3 regions of the Vibrio sp. 10N genome follow, and region 1 is predicted to be linked to each of the others. Evidence: predicted binding sites of a transcription regulator. Region 1 holds the regulator's gene; each other region holds the start of a gene.
The links. The regulator PurR, encoded in region 1, represses purine synthesis genes. The targets are predictions, from matches to a motif close to TNANGNAAACGTTTNCNTNA.
Positions count from the first base shown of each region.

Region 2: guaB (IMP dehydrogenase) is a predicted target of PurR. The motif match lies at 2,099-2,118, and genes of this name have one in related genera.
Region 3: purT (formate-dependent phosphoribosylglycinamide formyltransferase) is a predicted target of PurR. The motif match lies at 2,929-2,948, and genes of this name have one in related genera.

Region 1 covers NZ_BTPM01000001.1:1,175,915-1,180,306, forward strand. The annotation lists gene AAA946_RS05605 (alpha/beta fold hydrolase) at 60-857, shown strand; gene AAA946_RS05610 (DUF2007 domain-containing protein) at 838-1,170, opposite strand; gene AAA946_RS05615 (TVP38/TMEM64 family protein) at 1,171-1,854, opposite strand; gene AAA946_RS05620 (TfoX/Sxy family DNA transformation protein) at 1,975-2,565, opposite strand; cyclic di-GMP riboswitch class I at 2,681-2,770, opposite strand; gene purR (HTH-type transcriptional repressor PurR) at 2,950-3,954, opposite strand; gene torD (molecular chaperone TorD) at 4,284-4,392, opposite strand, start outside.
Region 2 covers NZ_BTPM01000001.1:708,271-712,662, forward strand. The annotation lists gene AAA946_RS03425 (sensor domain-containing diguanylate cyclase) at 1-297, shown strand, start outside; gene AAA946_RS03430 (zinc ribbon domain-containing protein) at 397-624, shown strand; gene xseA (exodeoxyribonuclease VII large subunit) at 635-2,011, opposite strand; gene guaB (IMP dehydrogenase) at 2,220-3,683, shown strand; gene guaA (glutamine-hydrolyzing GMP synthase) at 3,836-4,392, shown strand, end outside.
Region 3 covers NZ_BTPM01000001.1:1,860,669-1,865,060, reverse strand. The annotation lists gene AAA946_RS08580 (DNA ligase) at 1-9, shown strand, start outside; gene AAA946_RS08575 (DUF3080 family protein) at 24-1,049, opposite strand; gene AAA946_RS08570 (VOC family protein) at 1,255-1,611, shown strand; gene purT (formate-dependent phosphoribosylglycinamide formyltransferase) at 1,695-2,870, opposite strand; gene cdd (cytidine deaminase) at 3,052-3,939, opposite strand; gene AAA946_RS08555 (CidB/LrgB family autolysis modulator) at 4,103-4,392, opposite strand, start outside.

The DNA.
Region 1 (4,392 bases):
CTGTCGCCAGGGGAATTATGGTAACGTATCGTTCATCTAGGTTTTGCGTATTGAGTACTATGTCAGAAAGTCTGTTATTCCATAAAACTTATCAGCATCCAACGAGCAACGAGTGGGTGGTTTTTGTGCATGGTGCAGGCGGCAGCTCAAATATCTGGTTCAAGCAAATCCGTGCTTACCGTGAGCACTTCAATCTGTTGTTTATTGATCTTCGTGGTCATGGCAAGTCAAATCAGTTTTTAAAAGACATCATGTCCAATAAGTACACCTTTAAAGAGGTAACCATGGACATAGTGCGCGTGCTGGATCATTTGAAAATTCAGTCAGCGCATTTTGTTGGCATGTCTTTAGGTACCATCATTGTTCGCAATATAGCTGAGCTCGCGCACTCAAGAGTTCGCTCTATGGTACTAGGCGGCGCTGTAACGCGTTTTAACACTCGTTCACAGATCTTGGTGAAGATAGGTAACTGGAGTAAGCACATGATTCCTTACATGTGGTTATACAGCCTATTTGCTTATATTGTGATGCCGCAGCCGGGTCAAAAAGAATCTCGTCACTTATTCGTTCGTGAAGCGAAAAAGCTGTGTCAGAAAGAGTTTAAGCGCTGGTATCAACTGACAACAGAAGTGAACCCACTTAATCGCTACTTCAAAGATCGTGAACTGCCAATTCCGACTTTGTATCTGATGGGTGATAAAGATTATATGTTTATCAAGCCGGTCAAAGAGATGGTGGCTGAACACAAGTCCAGCCGACTTTTAGAGATTAAAGATTGTGGTCACGTGTGCAACGTTGAAAGGCCAGATGAGTTCAATAAGCATTCGATAGATTTCATTAAGTCAGTGGCATCTTAATTGGTTTTGGGGTTTGACAGTTCCAGCAAACCTCAAATTGTCCCTCATTGAGTTCATCACATGCAAAGCAATGCCAATCAGCGTGATTGGCATTTTGAGTTTTTAACTCCCACTGCTTAATAATGGCTTTTGCCATCATGGATTGTTCGATGTCGAACAGCCAAACATAAGGCAGTGAACTTTCGTCAAAAGGCACTTCCCCCCTAAGTCCAAACACACCCTCACCGCGCACTTCACAGTGGATACCCTCTGAAGCCAGTTGTTGCTGCACGATGTGAGTCTCTGGTGGGTTATTGCCGATAAAAATCTTCATCTATTCTTGTACCTGCGGTGAGCGAGACAGTCGAGCCATGATCCATTTAGCGATGAGCGGGAACAAACCTAGCAGTGCAAATGACGCCAATACAGTTGGTGACACAATGCCAGAAAGGCTATCGATGTTGGCAAGTTGCGTACCTGCATTTAGGTAGACGGCAGTGCCAGGCAGCATACCAAGTTGGCTAACTAGGTAGTACTTTGATGCACGGATTGGTGTCAGACCCATCAATAGGTTAATCAAAAAGAACGGGAATACCGGGATGAGTCTGAGTGAGAATAGGTAAAAGGCGCCGTCTTTTTCCACACCTTTATTAATGGTGTCGAGTTTAGAACCAAATTTACTTTGCACCCAATCACGAAGCAGGAATCGGCTGCTCAAAAATGCCAATGTTGCACCAATAGTACTTGCGAAAGAAACCAGCAGTAGACTGGTCCAAAAACCAAACAAAGCAGCACCTAGTAAGGTGACAACGGCAGCGCCAGGGATCGAAAACGCAGTAATCGCGATGTAGGCAAAAAAGTAGGTGAGTGCAGCCGTTACAAAATTAGCATCGATGTACTCAGCGAGCGCGGCTTGCTGCGCTTTGGCGTTCTCGAGCGTGAGGTGTTGACCAAAATTAATGCCTAAAAATACGATGACGGCAACCAGTACCAGCCCCAATATCAGCTTCTTGCTCATGACGGTATCCTTTGAGATGTCTTAGTATTAGTTTAGTAGAAAGGAGCAGTGAACTTTTCCTTTCAACTAATACGAAAAAAATCAGCCATAAGGCTGATTTTTTCTCATTAAAACCAAAGGTTAGTTGATTGAGCTAGCGAGCTCTTCACGTTTGGTTTGCGGGATCACTGACCAATGAGTTCCGTTGATTGCACCTTCAAGTGCCCACAATAACTCCAGACCAACTGAGCTAGAATGGGTTCTTTGAATGGCTTTGAACGCTTCAACAGAGCCGTGCTGCTGCAAATCACCGACAGATTCAATACCGGCTTTTTTGAGCATACGCTCCGTTGCCAGACGTAAGTTAGGTAAATCTTTTAGTCGGTTTGGCTTTGCCTCAGACTGCTGCGCTTTTTCTGTTTTAGCAAATTCAAGCGCTTGTTTAGCGTGAACCAAGATAGCCTCTTGGTCTTGCCAACAATCTTCTGGTAATGCGAAGTATTTAGTGACGACAGGAAATCCACGCTTTTTGTAAACGTATGGTTTGTAACCCAGTTTCTTAAAGGTAGATATGGTCTTGCGGTCTGTTCTGATATGTAATTTGTTGTTCACTGCTAATGCAAACATCGTATCATCTACGAAGATGCCAAATCCGCCGAACATGGAGCGAGACTTTACTCTTCCAAGCTGAGCGAATAACTGCATTGAATCTTTTAGTATAGGATTATCCATGCTTATTCTTTTCTCGGTGTTATTGATTGTGTCACCAAAATCAGGTCCGAGAGTATAGCAAACGGGTGTCAGAGCTCTGTTAAGCCACTGCTATAACTGAGTCTTACCCCTTGCCATCGGCAACCCCGCTACCTATCAATTAAAAAATTGGTTTAGGCCGGAGGCTTTGCGTCCCACCCTTTCAGATGGTTTGCCCTGTGCGTGACACATATAGCATATAGGAAAACTATGTAAGTTATTGATTACTGTTTTTTCAAAATGTGACACTGGTTCAAATAATGGTTGACTATTTGTGCCTAGAGGTGAATAAAAAATTGACAGTGGGCAGGGAAAACTTTGAATAGAGATCAAAAAAAAGTGCCGAAATCGGCACTTTTGTCAGCATTAGGTAAGAGGTTTGACAGAGTCACGTTCTACAATTTCTGGGTGCATTTCGAAAATGCGTTTTTCGTGACCTTTATCTTTGATTCGTTCTAGTAGAATCTCAAAGGCATTTTTACCGACGCGTCGCTTCGGTTGGTGAACCGTTGTGAGCGGAGGTGAAAAGTATTCAGCCAGTTCGATATTGTCATAACCAATAACAGAAATGTCGTCAGGGACACGAACGCCAAGCTGCTGAAGGCGACTCATTAGTCCGAATGCCATTGTGTCATTAAAGCAAAATACTGCAGTGGGCCTTTCTTCCATTGCTGCAATTCGGTTCGCGGCGATTACAGCGGTATCACATTCAAAGTTACCTTCTAAAATGCGATCTTCTTTCATTTCGATACCGGCTTCCACCAGTGCACGCTTGTAACCAATGATGCGCTCTTGGCAGACAGCTTTCTCTAAGTGGCCACTTAGGCAAGCAATATCGGTATGACCTTTTTCAATCAAGAACTTAGTTGCTAGATAGCCACCTTCTTCCGAGTTATCGATGATCTTATCTGCTTGCGAGCTCTCTGGGCCCCAATCCATGATTACCTTAGGAATATCAGCATGGCGGTCAAGCATTTCAAGGAGCTCTTCGGTTAAGTCTGAGCACATCACCAAAATGCCATCAACACGCTTTTCGGCAAGCATGCGGATGTAGTCACGTTGCTTCTCGTAAACACCGCCTGTGTTACACAAAATGAGAGTATAGCCTTGGCGATAGCAGTAACTTTCCACACCATCGATGACTTCTGAGAAAAATAAGTTGGTCGACTGCGTAACCAGCATGCCAATGGTCTTGGTCGAGTTGCATTTCAAGCTACGAGCAACCGCACTTGGGGCGTAATTGAGCTCATTAACCGCCGCCATCACTTTTTCTTGTGTTGCTTCTGCAACAAAGCGAGTCTTATTAATTACATGGGATACTGTGGTCGTTGAAACGCCAGCAAGTCGGGCGACATCTTTAATGGTTGCCATAGTGATATCCTATTAGTCGCGGCTTATAGGTTTAACGTTGAATTAACGTTTGTGCCGCTTTCATTTTAGTGGTTCCAGCACTTTTGTGAAAATACGAATTTAAAGGCGGGAACCGGCAAGTGTATGCAAGCCAAGGCAAAGTTTGAGCGTATGGCTCAAAGTCGGCACCGGAAAGGGGCGTCTAATTGTAATGCCGTTGGGTGATTGCATTTAAACGGCGAATTGTAGTCGCAGCTTAGTGAGCTGGCAATCATTTATCCTAGAAATTTATAACTAAGGCGCAAAATTGACTCATAGAGAGCGGAAAACCCTTTTGCGCCACATGTTAGCTAGTCGTTTTCATCCAAAAGATAGGTAAGGTCGAGCTGACAGAAAGCGTGCAATAAACTTGCCGCAGCTGCGTAAAAACCAAATTCATCAAACTGTTGGCATTTTTGA
Region 2 (4,392 bases), 470 kb from region 1:
CCGCCTCAAGCTGTGCTCGGACGTTATGGGGGCGATGAGTTCTTAGCGTTTTGCTGCTTCCCGAGTGAAGAAGGCGCAAGAGCATTCTATGAGACCCTGACGACTGAGCTTAATAAGCCAGTGACATTGGAAGAAACCAACATTTCTGTCAGCGTTGGATTTGCCACTAAGGAATGTTGTTCAGATCTGCCAATGGACAAACTGATCCGAAAAGCGGACGCGGAAATGTATAAAGTTAAACGACGTAATCGACGGACCGTGCCGATGACGAGTTATTCTCAAATGCTTGCTTCTTAGTCGGTGGTCAAACGGTGAATTTGATTGGTATCAATGCGCAAGCCGAGAACAAAATCGTATGATGCCAACATTAACTATCACTAATGTAGGTGAGTCACAATGAGTTCAGGTAATAATTGCCCAACATGCGAACGAGAACTGGGTTGGGATGGTCAATACCATTGTAGCCACTGTCAGCTTCATTTTAACAAGCGGGCTTTCTGCCCAGACTGCGAGGCAGAACTCGAGAAGCTTCAAGCGTGTGGCTCGGCGAGCTACTTTTGCCACAGTTGCAACGAGCTCAAGTCAAAATCCCGAGTGAAGTTGACGTTTGAGGCAGTGACTTAACGGACAGTCGTTATTCGTTATCTTGTATGCGGGTCACCTGAGACTCAATGACGCCGGTGTCGAGTTTAGTGGTAATTGTGCTACCTACTTCAAGCGAATGAGCGTTAGTGATCACATGACCTTTGTTGTCTTGAGTGATTGAATAGCCTCGCTGTAGCGTTGCCAGTGGGCTGACCGTATCCAGCTTTCCTGCCGTCACTGCAAACTGATGTTTGGCGGTATTGAGCTGTTTTTGTATTGCTTGTTTAAGCCGCGCTTGTAACTGCACTAATCGGTTCGATTGTTTTTCTAATTGACGGTCTGGAGAGAGTGCCATCAATCGATGCTGCTTGTTATTTAGACGCAGAGCTTCTTGCGATAGTCGCTGCTTCATGGCAGAACTCAAACGGTATTCAAACTCATCGAGAAGTTGGCTCTGTCTTTGCAGCTGATGTTTTGGATGATGGCTGTTTAACGCTTGTGTCAGTGCAGAAAACTGCTGTTTTTGCTGAGCAAGGTAAATCTGCATCGTATTACGCAGTCTTTGCTCTCGACTCTTTAGTGACTCATGCTTGTGTGATGTGTCATTGCTGACCAGCTCTGCTGCCGCGCTTGGGGTTGGCGCACGTACATCGGCAACATAATCGGCAATCGTGACATCAATTTCGTGCCCGACTGCACTAATGATAGGGATTTGGCTTGCTGCGATGGTTCTCGCCACAACTTCATGGTTAAAGCACCAAAGATCTTCGAGTGAACCACCACCACGACCGACAATCAACACATCACACTCATTGCGACTGTTGGCGCGGCCAATAGCTTGAGCGATCTCGAATGCGGCCATGTCACCTTGCACGGTTGTCGGGTAGATAACGACAGGCAGAGATGGATCGCGCCTTTTCAGTACATCGAGAATATCGAACAGCGCAGCCCCTGTTTTAGAGGTGATGATACCCACGCGTTTTGGATGAGAGGGCAGAGGCTTTTTCAGTGACTGCGAGAATAACCCTTCAGCCGCCAGCGACATTTTTAGCTTCTCAAACTCTTGCTGCAGTCTGCCATCGCCTTCTGGCTGCATCGATTCAATGATCAGTTGGTAGTCACCACGTGGCTCATACAAAGAGAGACGCGCTTTCACCAATACTTGATTGCCGTTGACGGGCTTAAAGGTGACTCGGCGATTGTTGCCACGGAACATCGCGCACTTAACTTGAGCACGTGAGTCTTTTAACGTGAGGTACCAGTGACCAGAGACCGGTGCAGAAAAGTTAGAGATTTCACCCACTAACCAGACAATCCCCATTTCATTTTCTAGTAATAAACGCACTTCGGAATTCAGACGAGAAACCGTGTAAATGTTCTGATTTGAAGAAGATGAATGAGAAGTAGATCGCGAGGATAGGGACACAGCTAATCTCAAGGGCGTGAGTATGGAAATTAGCGGCAATATAATACATATCAAGGGGGTAATTGCAAATAAAAAATAGAAAAATGTATAGCCAAGCGATTTCGTCGGGCGTATAATCCCACCGCAATATCTAATCCAAATCACCTTATTATGCGAAACGATAAGGGCGGATTTTTTCTTTAAACTCCTCTATTGTGAGATATTGCAAATGCTAAGAATTGCCAAAGAAGCGCTGACGTTCGATGATGTACTACTCGTTCCAGCTCACTCCACCGTTCTCCCAAACACAGCTGATCTTCGCACTCGGCTGACCAAGAATATCACTCTGAATATTCCAATGATCTCTGCGTCTATGGACACAGTGACAGAAGCGCGTCTTGCGATCGCGCTCGCCCAAGAAGGTGGCATTGGCTTTATCCACAAGAACATGTCTATCGAGCAGCAAGCTGAGCAGGTTCGTCTAGTTAAAATCTTTGAAGCAGGTGTGGTTACTAACCCAGTAACTGTTAGCCCAGATGCATCTATCGCTGATGTGGTTGCGTTGACTGAAAAGCACGGCTTTGCAGGTTTCCCTGTTGTTGCACAAAACAACGAACTCGTAGGCATCATCACTGGTCGTGATGTTCGCTTTGTTACTGACCTTTCTAAGAAAGTAGAAGCAGTAATGACGCCAAAAGAGCGCCTAGCCTCTGTTAAAGAAGGTGCTTCTCGTGAAGAAGTACAAGAAGAGATGCACCGTGCACGTGTTGAGAAAGTACTGGTTGTGAACGACGAGTTCCAACTAACCGGTATGATCACAGCAAAAGACTTCCACAAAGCAGAACGTAAGCCGAACGCATGTAAAGATGCGCAAGGTCGTCTACGCGTTGGTGCTGCGGTTGGTGCTGGTGCTGGTAACGAAGAACGTGTTAAAGCCCTTGTTGAAGCAGGTGTTGACGTTCTACTTATCGACTCTTCACACGGTCACTCTGAAGGTGTTCTAAACCGTATCCGCGAAACTCGCGCAGCATACCCAGATCTCGACATCATCGGTGGTAACGTTGCAACGGCTGCCGGTGCTAAAGCACTGATTGAAGCAGGCGTAAGCGCAGTGAAAGTAGGTATCGGCCCAGGCTCTATCTGTACGACTCGTATCGTAACAGGCGTAGGTGTACCTCAAATCACTGCGATTTCAGATGCAGCAGCAGCGGCTGAAGAATATGGCATCCCAGTTATCGCTGATGGCGGTATCCGTTTCTCAGGTGATATCTGTAAAGCTATCGTAGCTGGCGCATCTTGTGTCATGGTTGGTTCTATGTTCGCTGGTACTGAAGAAGCACCAGGTGAAGTGATTCTTTACCAAGGTCGTTCATACAAAGCTTACCGTGGTATGGGTTCTCTTGGCGCAATGTCTCAAGGTTCTTCTGACCGTTACTTCCAGTCTGACAACGCGGCAGACAAACTGGTACCAGAAGGTATCGAAGGTCGTATCGCTTATAAAGGTCGCCTAAAAGAGATCGTTCACCAGCAAATGGGTGGTCTTCGTTCAAGCATGGGTCTAACTGGCTCTGCGACTATTGAAGATATGCGTACTAAAGCGGAATTCGTTCGCATCTCTGGTGCAGGTCTAAACGAATCTCACGTACACGATGTTCAAATCACCAAGGAAGCGCCTAACTACCGTTTGGGTTAATTAATCGTTCAGGTTAATTAACCACTTAGGTTAATAGCGATAACGTAGTGAAATAATTCCTACGTAAACGTTTGCTTTTTTCCTTGAAGCAAAGATGAGAGGCGGGTAAACTCGCCTCCGTTTTCAACACTTAGCTGATAAGATTGCCCAAAATGACGAAAAATATTCATGACCAACGAATTCTGATCCTAGACTTCGGTTCTCAATACACACAACTAGTAGCACGTCGCGTTCGTGAGATCGGTGTTTACTGTGAACTATGGAGCTGGGACGTAGAAGAAGCGGATATTCGTGAATTCAACCCAGACGGTATTATCCTATCTGGTGGTCCAGAAAGCGTTACGGAAGACAACTCTCCACGTGCTCCTCAGTACGTATTTGATTCAGGTGTTCCAGTTCTTGGTGTGTGCTACGGCATGCAAACCATGGCTGAACAGCTTGGCGGTAAAGTAGCGGGCTCTAACGAGCGTGAATTTGGCTACGCACAAGTTAAAGTATCTGGTGACTCTGCAATCTTTAAAGATCTTGAAGAAACTCAAGACGTTTGGATGAGCCACGGCGACAAAGTTGTTGAAATCCCAGCAGACTTCGTAAAAGTTGGTGAGACGGATACTTGTCCGTACGCAGCAATGGCAAACGAAGAGAAGAAATACTACGGTGTGCAGTTCCACCCAGAAGTAACGCACACTAAACAAGGCCTACAAATGCT
Region 3 (4,392 bases), 680 kb from region 1:
ACGGAGTAACAAAGATAAGGCTTTTATCGATTCACCACAGAGGACAAATCGCGACCACAGCGTTTAAAAAGACGTTTCCAGTAGTCGACATGTGCCCGGTTTGCTTGTTTGAAGGCGAGATGCCTTGCCTCTAGGTTGTAGCCGCTGTCATCCGTGGTCTGGAGCAGTGCCGATACAAACAGGGTTTGAGCTGACAATGCCTGATATTCAGAATCTAGGTAAGAGAGGTAGGGTTGCACCTCTTTCACAAAGACGTTGTTGAAGACGTTAACCAGATAGTTAAAGCGCGACTTGTCGCGGTTTTTACCACAAGGAATGCTATCGTCAAATTGATTGAGTTGCGCTGTGACCGTTTGCAACCATCGCTCACTCGCTTCCAAAGAAAAAGCCAAGCGCCCAATCACGTTCTGTTTCTCAAGTATTTCTTGATAGTCAGTCAGTAGTGGCGGGCGCTCAAGGGTTCCTCGTTCACTGGTAGCAATGAACTTGGCAACAGCGTTGAAAGCCTCTAATGGCTCTCTAATTTGTAATGCATGGCTGGCATCGCGCCGCACAATCCAATCCGAACCACTGAGTTGCAGCCGCATGGCATCACTGGTGTAAACAAGATTAAAGAAGTAGTCAGGTAAGTACTGGTACTTCATATCCAAGATTGTCTGTAGACTTTCTTTAAGCTCTGGCTCAATTTGATTTGAAGTTAAGCAGCGCTCAAGCCCATCAATAAGCTGCAGTTGGTAGTCGAAGTTTCTAAACTGATCCTGAACTTTGCCAAGCACCGAGTTGCGCTCTGCAATTAAGCCAAATAGATTGCATTTTCTTAGCTGATAGCTGTCTACTAGACCAAGAGTCGTGCGTGGTATTTCTTTGGTAAGCTGGCGCTTTGCGGGAAGCTCGACCAGCTCAAGAACTGGGGCAGGGATGAGTTCACTTTGCTGAATGTTGGCAATTCGCTCCTGGTAATCAAGAAAGCGCTCACTCGGTGTATCGCTAAAACAACCTGTCATCATTGCAATGAAAAGTAGTAGTGGTGACTTGGCGATTAATTTCATTGAAAGCGAAATCTCTTTAGTGCGCACGGTAAGTCTGACTCCCTGAGGTGCGAGTGAACTTTGTCTGCCTCAATTACCTGTTACGTAATCATAGTGCATAGCTGATCATTAGGAGGTTTGAGATAAATGCCTATCTTCTCACAAACCTCAAGAGATAGATCTTTTACTATGGATGGTAATTGATGACTCAAACAATGGAGCTGAAATGAGTGAGCAAGTAAAACTGGACTACGTTGAATTTGCGGCCCGTGATTTAGACAAAACAAAGCGTTTCTTTACTGCTGTATTTGACTGGTCTTTTCAGGATTATGGCGATGACTATACCGCGTTTGAAAATCAAGGTTTGAATGGTGGGTTCTATCGTGCAGATTTATGTTCAACCGCAGCGAATGGCGGCGCACTACTGGTCTTCTATAGTGCCAACATTGAGGCAACATACAAAAAGGTTGAGGCCAACCAAGGTGTGATTATTCGCGAAATCTTTGACTTTCCCGGCGGTTGCCGTTTCCATTTTACTGAGCCAAGTGGCAACGAGTTCGCTGTTTGGTCTGAGTTACGTTAGTATCAACGTGCTGAGTAGACAATAAAAATGAGGCTCTGAATCACTTCAGAGCCTCATTTTTTGCGTGAATAGAACGCGTGAACTTAGTAAATGACTTTCACTTTCTTCGCGCAGCTCACTGCTTCATCTACCGCTGTTTCTAGCGATTTACGTTTAGTCAATACCACACCTAAACGGCGACGACCGTCGATATCTGGCTTACCGAACAGGCGCACTTGAGTTTGTGGTAGCGCTAGCGCTTCATCAAGACCTTCAAAACGAATGTTGTTCGAAGTGCCTTGGCCAAGAATCACGGCTGATGCAGCTGGACCATATTGTGCAATGCTGTTGACTGGCATACCGGTAAACGCACGTACATGAAGTGCAAACTCTGACATTTCTTGAGAAATCAGTGTGACTAGGCCCGTATCGTGGGGACGTGGCGACACTTCGTTGAAAATTACTTTGTCACCTTTAACGAACAGCTCTACGCCAAAAATGCCGTAGCCACCAAGTGCGTTAACCACTTGCTCAGCCGTGTACTCCGCCGCTTTACGTGCATTCTCTGTCATTAACTGTGGCTGCCAAGATTCGCGGTAGTCGCCATCTTCTTGGCGATGGCCAATAGGCGCACAGAAGTGAACGCCGTCAACCGCACGTACAGTCAGCAATGTAATCTCGTAATCAAAGTCGATGAAACCTTCTACGATGACCCGTCCGGCGCCAGTGCGACCACCTTCTTGAGCATATGTCCACGCTGTCTCGATGTCTGCTTCGGTTTTGATGACACTTTGACCTTTGCCCGAAGAGCTCATTACCGGCTTAACGACACAAGGGACACCAACGTGTTCAACCGCCGCTTTGAAATCGTCATAGTTGTCTGCAAACTGGTAAGGGGAGGTGTTCAATCCCAGTTCTTCTGCTGCTAAGCGTCGGATCCCTTCACGGTTCATGGTGAGTTTGGTCGCATTCGCAGTAGGGACAACATTGAGTCCTTTGTTTTCAAGCTCCACTAACTTGTCCGTTGCGATGGCTTCAATTTCAGGAACCACATAGCTCGGCTTTTCTTTTTCGATGATGGCTTCTAGTGCTTCCCCATCTAACATGTCAAGTACATAGCTACGGTGAGCCACTTGCATTGCTGGTGCGTCTTCGTAGCGATCGCAGGCGATGACTTCTAAACCAAGTCGCTGACATTCGATGGCGACTTCTTTACCCAGTTCACCAGAGCCCAACAGTAATACACGTGTAGCGTTTTCACGAGTTGCTGTACCAAACATATAAAATCCTTGACGTTCATGAGGAAGAATTGCCGAGGATCATACTGGATTATCTTCAAAAAGCAAACGTTTGCGTGGAAAATAAATCGAGATAGTAGAATCACCAAAAAAATAGCCTCGCGATAGGGCGAGGCTATGATTATTGTTCAATAAAGCTGATTTCGTTCAATAGAACAGTTGGCTAAAGAGCGACATATTCCAATGGAATATCTGGGTCGATAGCTTCTAGCGTCGCTTGTGTGTCAGCTAGATGGCTAATTTTACCGGAGGCCATCTCTGCAAGCGCCACGAGTTGAATATCTTCGAACGACTGCCCTGCTAGTAATAGTTGCATGAAAGCAACTTGAAGCGGAGGCAGGCTAGGGTTGAATGCCGCGTTTTCCGCATAAGCACCTTTGAAGGTATTGCCGTCTTTAGTGCTAATAGCAACGCCACTAAGGTTCTTAGTATAAGGCGAGTGGCTTTGATTTAGCGCATCAACAGCAGCGAGAACCAATGTGTCTGTTTCATCGGTTGAGAGCCCGTGCTGTTTAGGACTCATTAGCGCATCGGTAATACCTAAATCTTTAGGACCGAACGATTCTGGTAGGTACTCTTGTAACGTCATTTCATCACGTTGAGGCAATTGCACAACCAAAGAATCGGCGGTGGTCAGCTCATTCATGAACTGACGACAGTGGCCGCAAGGACTGTAGTTGATGGTGATGTCCTTCAGACCAGTTTCACCTTTCATCCAAGCATGGCTGATAGCGGACTGCTCGGCATGAACGGTTTGACCAAGTTGAGCTCCAATGATTTCCATGTTGGCACCAAAATACAGGCGTCCGGATAATCCACGAACGATCGCGCCAACAAAAAACTCTGAAATCGGCGCATAGGAATACGCTGCTGCAAAAGGTAAAAGGGCGACACGCAGCTCGCTATCGTCAAGACCAGACAAAGCCTGGAGCTTTTCAAACTGCTCTTTGGATAAAGTCGCATCGAAATCTGGAGCCGTTAAAATAGGCTTTAAAAATGTAGCAATATGCTCTGGAATGTCGGCCAACGCAGAATCAAAACGATCAGTCATGCGGTTTCCTATGTGATGAAGTGTTTTGTACATTCTAAGCAAGTTTTGGGGATATAAAGGTGATGATGATCACATGTATGGTTGCAACAATTGTAAAAGTTGCAATATAAGAGTGATGTCACACAAAGAGCGGGTTGCTAGTTCTGACAACCCGCAATAGGTATTAGTGAAGCCAATGGCTCAACCAAATCGAAAAGGCGAACATTGATGGTGCTAAGACTGAGGTAATGACACCGCATATTACTAGTGCTAGGGAGCTAAACGCGGCATCGCGAGGATCTTTTTCAGCGCTTGTAGCAGTGCCTAAGGCGTGAGATACCGTTCCCATGGTGAGACCTTTCGCAATAGGGTGGGTGACGCCTAATAGTTGGTAAATTGGATAGGCCATAATGGCACCGAATAGGCCAACAAGTAACACAAGGATGGCTGCAATCGCAGGCTCTCCGCCAAGAT